Linked DNA regions of Priestia megaterium. The protein of the gene in region 1 binds, or shares a complex with, the protein of each later gene. Links are inferred from orthologs where the notes say so. Each region holds a gene or a part of one and is shown in the gene's direction. Other genes may lie near its edges.

Region 1 (5,085 bases):
TTCCTAGCATTTCTGCATAAGTTGTTGGAGCAAGAGGTAAGAAAGGCTCACCAAAGCATGTAGAGAAAGTAGCCTGTGGCGATGTTACGCCGCGCTCTGTTCCAGCTAACTTACTAGTGTATCCGCTCAGAAAATGGTACATCGCTTGTTCTTTTGTAAGCTTGCTGATTGGAGGCAAGACGCCGAAGGCATCAGCAGTTAAAAAGACAATAGCTGTAGGGTGCCCAGCAACGCTTGGCAATACCGTATTATCAATAGAGTCAATTGAATAAGCGGCACGAGTATTCTCTGTTAAACTATTATCATTGTAATCTGCTACTTTCGTATTTTGATTTAACACTACATTTTCCAATACGGCGCCGAAGCGAATTGCATTGAAAATTTGCGGTTCTTTTTCTTCGGAAAGCTGAATGCACTTCGCGTAGCACCCTCCTTCAATATTAAATACACCAGAGCTTGACCAACCGTGCTCGTCATCTCCGATTAAACGACGGTTTGCATCAGCAGAAAGCGTTGTTTTACCCGTTCCAGATAAACCAAAGAATAATGCAACGTCACCTTCTTCTCCTACGTTAGCAGAACAGTGCATGGATAGAATATTGTTTTGAGGAAGCAAGAAGTTCATCACTGAGAAAATAGATTTTTTCATTTCACCAGCGTATTCAGTTCCTCCAATTAGCACAATGCGTCGCTCTAATGAAAGAATAATGAAGGTTTCAGAATTCGTCCCGTCTGTTTCAGGATCAGCTTTGAACGTTGGAGCTGCTACAATTGTAAACGGCTTCACGTCATCATTTGTTTTTTGTTTGGCTGAAGGGCGAATGAATAACTGCTGAGCGAATAGGTTGTGCCATGCAAATTCATTAACTACTTGAATTGGTAACTGATACTTTTTATCAGCTCCAGCATATCCATTAAAAACAAAAAGTTCATCCTGCTTCTTTAAGTGGGTTAAGACTTTTTTGTATAGCGCATCGAATCGCTGAGCAGAAATTGGCTGATTGACAGGTCCCCATTCAACCGTTTTTGAAGACACAGCATCGCTTACAATAAATTTATCTAAAGGAGAGCGACCTGTATATTTTCCGGTTTCGACTGACACAGCACCTGTAGAAGTCAGCGTTCCTTCGCGTCGAGCTAGAATTTTTTCAACAAGTTGTGGAACAGATAATTGGTGTTTTGTTGTTTTTAATTGAAGCAAACCATTTAATTCGATAGACATATCAACAGTACTCATGTGCACTACCTTCCTTTTTTAGCTATTATTTATTCATTAATGTTTGAAATTTATAATTAGTATAACACATTTATTTAATTATTCTATACTATTTCACTAAAAATGTTTGTGTCTTATAAAAAAATGTACGTTATACCTATTTTAGACACATGTATATGTGCTAGAAGCGAAAAAAGTGAAGCTATTTCAAGTGAAAGCCTCATTTTGATCTGTCTTATTAACCAAACTTAGTGATGATTCTTAATAAGATGTACTATTTAAGAATTTGAGTATGTTACATTAAAACAGATTCAAACATAAAGAGATGATTTCCATTTGAATGTTGTTGACAGTGAAGCGCTTTTTCATGTATTATATGTCCTTGAACGGATACTCTCTTATCCCGAGCTGGTGGAGGGACAGGCCCTATGAAACCCAGCAACCATCGTCATTTTTTTGTGTAGACGATAAGGTGCTAACCTGATGCAAGGGCACAACCTTGATCGATAAGAGTGAAAGGCTTATGTAGAATTTGATACCTTTCCTCGATACAAGGAAAGGTTTTTTTATATTTTTTAACGTGTAATGAAAATAAGGGAATGAGTACCGTATCACAATGTATCGTATTTATAAGGAGGAAAACTGATGTCAACACAACGTCGTCTGTTCACGTCAGAATCTGTTACAGAGGGACATCCCGATAAAATTTGTGACCAAATTTCTGACTCAATTCTTGATGCTATCCTAGCAAAGGATCCAAATGCTCGTGTTGCTTGTGAAACAAGCGTAACAACTGGTTTAGTTTTAGTAAGTGGTGAAATTACAACTTCTACTTACGTGGATATTCCTAAAACAGTTCGTGAAACAATTAAAGGAATTGGCTATACTCGTGCAAAATACGGATTTGATGCTGAAACTTGTGCAGTATTAACATCTATCGACGAGCAGTCAGCTGATATCGCTGCTGGTGTAGACCAAGCGTTAGAAGCACGTGAAGGTCAAATGTCAGATGAAGAAATCGAAGCAATCGGAGCTGGAGACCAAGGGTTAATGTTTGGTTATGCATGTAACGAAACAAAAGAATTAATGCCTCTTCCAATTTCATTAGCTCATAAACTTGCTCGCCGTCTAACAGAAGTACGTAAAGAAGAAATTCTTCCTTACCTTCGCCCGGATGGTAAAACACAAGTAACAGTTGAATATGATGAAAACAACAAACCTGTTCGCATCGATACAATTGTTATTTCAACTCAGCATCACCCAGAAGTAACGTTAGAGCAAATTCAACGTAACTTAAAAGAATATGTTATTAATCCAGTTGTTCCAAACGAGTTAATTGATGAAAATACAAAGTATTTCATTAACCCAACAGGACGTTTCGTAATCGGCGGTCCTCAAGGAGATGCTGGTTTAACTGGTCGTAAAATTATCGTTGATACTTACGGCGGATATGCTCGTCACGGCGGCGGTGCATTCTCTGGTAAGGACGCAACAAAAGTAGACCGTTCAGCAGCTTATGCAGCTCGTTATGTTGCGAAAAACATTGTAGCAGCTGATCTTGCTGATAAATGTGAAGTACAACTAGCATATGCAATTGGTGTTGCACAACCAGTATCTATTTCAATTGATACATTCGGTACAGGAAAAGTTTCTGAAGAAGTACTAGTAGACGTAGTACGCAAAAACTTTGACCTACGTCCAGCAGGCATCATTAAAATGCTTGATTTACGTCGCCCAATTTATAAGCAAACAGCAGCTTACGGCCACTTTGGTCGTACGGATGTGGAGCTTCCTTGGGAGTTCACAGACAAAGCGGAAGCATTAAAAACTCAAGCTTTAGCTAAATAATAAAAAAATCTCCGTGAAAACGGAGATTTTTTTATGCCCATTGAATACCTTCAGCAGATTTTTCTACGACACCTTCATATTCCGAAAGCAAATGCTGAAAAATAACGTCCCATGATTGAGTAAGAGCATAGTGTCTCGCTGCATGGCCAAAGTGAAGCCGCTGATGCAAATCATCGAGTAAACCTGTAATAGCCGAACTGAATTCTTCTAAGGACTGAGGTTTGCAAAGGTAGCCGTTTCGCCCATGCTGAACCATCTGTTTAACTCCTCCTGCATTTGCTGCCACTACAGGAGTTCCAGAAGCAAGAGACTCCAGTACAACATTTCCGAAGGTTTCTGTTTCTGAAGGAAAAACAAACAAATCAGATGATGAATAGATATGAGCAAGTTGCTTACCTTCAAGAAAGCCTGTAAATGTCATATGCTCAGATGCTTGCTGCTGCATTTGTTCTTTTAAAGGGCCGTCTCCCACAATAACCCAGTGAACTTGATGGCGGATATGATCAGGTAGAGATCGTGCGATTTTTATTAAAAAATCAGCGTTTTTTTCTTTAGCTAATCTTCCTACATACGTTAAAATGTAGGGTTTTTTAATATTATATTTAATACGAATATCAAAGCGGTCATAGTGGGGATGAAATAATTTATGATTTACTCCTCGCGACCAAATAGCTACGTTGTAAAACCCTTGTTCTTCTAGCTGCTGTTTGGTCACTTCAGAGGGAGCGAATATTTTTTGTACAGGTTTATAAAACCATTTCATATATTTTTGCAGTGGTACACGCATTTTTTCAAGTTCATAGTGAGATAAATAATCATCAAAATTGGTATGATAAGAGCCGACAAGAGGAACACCTAATCTTTTCCCGTAATAGGAGCCGCAAAGCCCCATTGTAAAAGGAGTGGCCAAATGAATAATAGAAGGATTGAATTCCTGCAGCTGCTTTTTAATTTTTAGAACGTTTGGCAATGAAAAGCGGCTGTTTGGATAAAGGAAAAACGGCATGCTGGGCGAACGGTGAACATACGTTGAAAATGACTGGTCATGAGCAAATTCAGGAGCAAATACCTGGATGGGAATTTGCTTTGATTTGACATACTGAGTAAATTGATAAAGTGTTTTAGCAGCTCCGTTAACTTCTGGAGCAAATGTATCCGTAAATAAAGCAATTCTCATTAGTACTCCTCCTATCAATTAAGTTAAAAATATGTTCAGTGAAACAGCACCTGAAAAGATGCCCAGCATCAGGCCTACGATGACATCCGTCGGATAGTGCAGACCGAGATAAATTCTTGAAATTCCTACCGTTACTGCAAGAGGCAAAAGAACGGCAGCGAAGGCTGGATAAACAATCATAAGAGGGGTAACCAACGAAAAAATAGCTGTTGTATGCCCAGATGGAAATGAATGATCTTTTAATGGATTTTCTAATACTTTTGTATGTTTTAATTGAATATAAGGTCGTTTTCTCGGATATAGTTTTTTAGCCATGGCGACAGGAATATGACTAACGGCTAGAGAAAACGCACAAGCGTAAGCGACGGATGAAGGATGCAGAAATAGCAGCAAGCACGCTATCACAATGGTAAACGCGGCTCCGCCGGCGTGAGTTAGTAAACGTAAAAATCTATTTAAGTGCTTTCGATCAAAATGTTGGTTTACGCTTTTGAATAATCGGCATTCGGCATCGTATACATACTGAATTAACTTGGCTTTCATAGAGTCGCTCCCTTTTCAATAAATACGTCTTTATTATTCAGTTTAATCTTTAATTGTGGAGGCAGTACTAAAACGATGTAAATTAATATGGAAATTTCTTTACAATTGTGGAGAGAATAGAACATGATTGGAGAGTTTGTGGAGATACTAAAAAAATTCCCTCAGTATGACTTTCTGAGGGAACGTTTCCTTTATAATGAAGAATCAGGTTTCTTAATAGACTTATAATACTGCCCTTTTTCTACATATTCTGTACGAATGCGCTGCATATCTTTTAAATCCTCTTCTGTCAGAGTGCGGA
Region 2 (4,063 bases), 4.5 Mb from region 1 along the record:
CAATCTTCTATACTCCTTTAAAAGGTTTTTATGTATATATGTCGAAGAAGTACTGTGAAGTTAGTAATTTCTTCTTGCTCGTATTGTAACATACATATTATTGAACAGAGAAAAGAATGCTTTATTTCTCAAAATCGTCGAAATCTAAGACTATTATATGTAGTTGTCGTAAATTTTAAATTTTTTTTGTTTAATACTTGCAAAAAAAACCCACTTTGTTTTAATATAATAATTGTGTTAGCACTCGTTGAGGTTGAGTGCTAATAAAAATGCAAACATATTATTTGAGGAGGTTGTTTCACTTGTTAAAGCCATTAGGTGATCGCGTAGTGATTGAACTTGTAAAATCTGAGGAAAAAACAGCAAGCGGTATCGTGTTACCGGACAGTGCAAAAGAAAAACCACAAGAGGGTAAAATTGTGGCTGTTGGTACAGGCCGAGTATTAGAAAGCGGTGAGCGTGTAGCTTTAGAAGTAGCTGCAGGCGATCGTATCATCTTCTCAAAATATGCAGGTACTGAAGTGAAATATGAAGGTACTGAATACTTAATTTTACGCGAAAGCGATATTTTAGCTGTAATCGGCTAATTTTAACCACAAACTTATCATACGTAAAAAATAGATTATTAAGAATATCTTGAGGAGGTCAAAGAACATGGCAAAAGACATTAAATTTAGCGAAGAAGCACGTCGCGCAATGCTACGTGGTGTAGATACATTAGCAAATGCGGTAAAAGTAACGCTTGGACCAAAAGGTCGTAACGTTGTATTAGAAAAGAAATTCGGTTCACCGCTTATTACAAATGACGGTGTAACAATTGCAAAAGAAATCGAATTAGAAGACGCATTTGAAAATATGGGTGCTAAATTAGTAGCTGAAGTTGCTAGCAAAACAAACGACGTTGCTGGTGACGGTACAACTACTGCAACAGTTTTAGCGCAAGCAATGATCAGAGAAGGCCTTAAAAACGTAACGGCTGGTGCTAACCCAATGGGTATCCGTAAAGGTATGGAAAAAGCTGTAGCTGTAGCGGTTGAAGAACTAAAAGCAATCTCTAAACCAATTCAAGGTAAAGATTCAATTGCTCAAGTAGCGGCTATCTCAGCGGCTGACGAAGAAGTAGGTCAACTAATCGCTGAAGCAATGGAGCGCGTTGGTAACGACGGCGTTATCACACTTGAAGAGTCAAAAGGTTTCACAACTGAATTAGAAGTGGTAGAAGGTATGCAGTTTGACCGTGGATACGCATCTCCTTACATGGTAACTGATTCAGATAAAATGGAAGCTGTATTAGATGACCCGTACATCTTAATTACAGACAAAAAAATCGGTAACATTCAAGAAATCTTACCGGTATTAGAGCAAGTTGTTCAACAAGGCAAGCCTCTATTAATCATCGCTGAAGACGTAGAAGGCGAAGCTTTAGCAACATTAGTTGTGAACAAACTTCGCGGTACATTTACAGCTGTAGCTGTTAAAGCTCCTGGTTTCGGTGATCGTCGTAAAGCAATGCTACAAGACGTTGCGATCTTAACAGGCGGAGAAGTAATCACTGAAGAGCTTGGTCTTGACCTGAAAACAGCAAGCATCGACCAATTAGGTCGCGCTTCTAAAATTGTTGTAACAAAAGAAAATACAACAGTTGTAAACGGTGCAGGAAACGCAGAAGATATCCTAGCACGCGTAAACCAAATCAAAGCTCAGCTTGAAGAAACAACTTCAGAGTTTGACCGCGAAAAATTACAAGAGCGCTTAGCAAAACTTGCTGGTGGCGTAGCTGTAATTAAAGTTGGTGCGGCAACTGAAACTGAGTTAAAAGAACGTAAATTACGTATTGAAGATGCATTAAACTCTACGCGCGCTGCGGTTGAAGAAGGTATCGTAGCTGGTGGTGGTACTGCATTAGTAAATATCTATAATAAAGTAGCAAGCATCGAAGCTGACGGTGACACCGCTACAGGTATCAACATCGTATTACGTGCGATTGAAGAGCCTGTACGTCAAATCGCTCACAACGCTGGTTTAGAAGGATCCGTAATCGTTGAGCGTCTAAAAGGCGAAGCAGTTGGAACTGGATTTAACGCTGCAACTGGCGAGTGGGTAAATATGCTAGACACTGGTATCGTTGACCCAACAAAAGTAACGCGTTCAGCTCTTCAAAATGCTTCTTCTGTAGCGGCTATGTTCTTAACAACTGAAGCAGTTGTTGCTGACAAGCCAGAAGAAAACGCAGCTCCTGCAATGCCTGACATGGGCGGCATGGGTGGAATGGGCGGCATGATGTAATCACTGCCCTCTCTGAAAAAGCGATCAAGTACTCACTTGGTCGCTTTTTTGCGTGCATTAATATTTTCAGATTTTTTTAAAATTTGTTAAGATAGTACTATGTTTATTGAAAAACATACTAAACTCAAGGCTTAACTGAGTTTTAAGGGGGAGCTTCGTTGATTCAGCTCGATCATATTAATAGTAAATTAAATCAAGTATTAGAAAACATCGATCAAATTGTAATTGGAAAGCGTCATGTATCTACGTTGAGTTTAGTTGCTTTGCTTGCAAAGGGGCATATTTTGCTTGAAGATGTGCCGGGTGTGGGGAAAACGATGCTCGTGAAGGCACTGGCCAAATCGATTGATGCCGAGTTTAAACGAATTCAATTCACGCCTGATTTGCTGCCGTCCGATGTAACAGGTGTTTCTATCTACAGTCCGAAAGACATGGAATTTCATTTTCGTCCAGGTCCTATCATGAGCCACATTGTACTCGCTGATGAGATTAACAGGACTTCTCCTAAAACCCAATCGGCGCTTTTAGAAGCAATGGCTGAGCATCATGTAACAACCGATGGTATCACCCGGGAAATTCCAGCACCTTTTTTTGTGATGGCTACTCAAAATCCTGTTGATTTTGATGGGACCTATCATTTGCCGGAAGCGCAGCTGGATCGTTTTTTATTCAAATTAAGCATGGGGTATCCTACGCAAGAAGAGGAGCTTCAAATTTTAAATGGCGTATCCACCCAGATCAATCTTGAAGATGTCAAACCCGTCATGAGCATTCCAGAATTAGTACAGGCTCAAAAAGCTGTAAGCAGTATTTATGTAGACGATGCGATCAAGCACTATATCATTGAAATCATTCGTAAAACGCGCTCTCATCCACATGTTTCGTTAGGTATTAGTCCTCGTGGAACGGTTTCATTTATGAAGGCCGTTCAAGCATATGCTTTAGTGAAGGGAAGAGATTACTGTCTTCCTGATGATGTTCAAGAGCTTGCTTCGTATGTGTGTGCACATCGATTAACGCTAAGACCTGATACCCAGTACAGCGGCTTAACAGCGAGTGATGTGATGAAGCAAATTATGGCTGTTACGAAAGTACCTGTTAAAAGGTAAGAGGGTACTTTATGAAACAGTATATAAAAGTGATATGGAATAAATGTAGAGACTGGTTCGTTTTATTTTGCATCTTTGCTGCTACGTTTTCTTACGCCATGTTTCAAGGGGGATTTGTCAGCTGGTTTTTATTTTATAGCTTCTTACCTTTTGGGTTATATGCGGTAGCCGTTTTGCTTTATCCGTTAAAGAAATGGAATGTTATTCGTGATGTGAAGCTACAGCCTCGATTCGCTGGAGATCATCTTTCGTATGACATTCACATTACACGCTCCTCGGCTTTTCCTGTTTATATGGCAGCAGTGAAAGAGGAGATTAACTTTTTAGATCAAGAAGAAAGAACAATTTATCCGCTTTTTCAACGAAACGCCGTTATTCCGTATAAAAGATCGTTTGTAGAAAGAGGAGAATATGAATTTTTTACGATTTCGATTGAACTGAGTGATTTATTAGGAATTGTAAAAAAGAAGGCATATTATCCGCTGCAGCAGCGATTTATCGTTTATCCTCAGATTCATGAGATAGATATTCCGTTTCTTTTAGCAGGAATAGAAGAAGGGAAAAATGAAGTTTCGACGGGGAATCAATCTACTACGTTAGTGACAGGCATTAGAGAATATCAGCCGGGTGACCGATTAGGGTCTATTGATTGGAAGGCCACGGCTCGT

Evidence for each region. Proteins that work in one complex are often made in the same cells at the same time.
Region 2: the proteins of metK (region 1) and groL are in contact, whole or in part, in a cryo-EM structure (PDB 8P4O), measured with the Escherichia coli proteins. The link is inferred for Priestia megaterium from one-to-one orthologs.

The regions. Positions count from the first base shown.
Region 1 is NZ_CP085442.1:4,746,195-4,751,279, reverse strand. The notes cover bases 1,065-3,962. They hold metK (methionine adenosyltransferase), read left to right. Parts: upstream 1,065-1,861; coding sequence 1,862-3,064; downstream 3,065-3,962. Other genes in these bases: LIS78_RS24590 (glycosyltransferase family 4 protein), read right to left, coding at 3,096-3,962; pckA (phosphoenolpyruvate carboxykinase (ATP)), read right to left, coding at 1,065-1,237. In the rest of the region: more of pckA, read right to left, coding at 1-1,064; more of LIS78_RS24590, read right to left, coding at 3,963-4,241; LIS78_RS24585 (phosphatase PAP2 family protein), read right to left, coding at 4,260-4,784; LIS78_RS24580 (gamma carbonic anhydrase), read right to left, coding at 4,976-5,085. UniProt on the Escherichia coli protein: Catalyzes the formation of S-adenosylmethionine (AdoMet) from methionine and ATP.
Region 2 is NZ_CP085442.1:223,721-227,783, forward strand. Bases 1-2,970 are described here. They hold groL (chaperonin GroEL), read left to right. Parts: upstream 1-654; coding sequence 655-2,286; downstream 2,287-2,970. Other genes in these bases: LIS78_RS01325 (CPBP family intramembrane glutamic endopeptidase), read right to left, coding at 1-3; groES (co-chaperone GroES), read left to right, coding at 303-587; LIS78_RS01340 (AAA family ATPase), read left to right, coding at 2,445-2,970. In the rest of the region: more of LIS78_RS01340, read left to right, coding at 2,971-3,395; LIS78_RS01345 (DUF58 domain-containing protein), read left to right, coding at 3,407-4,063.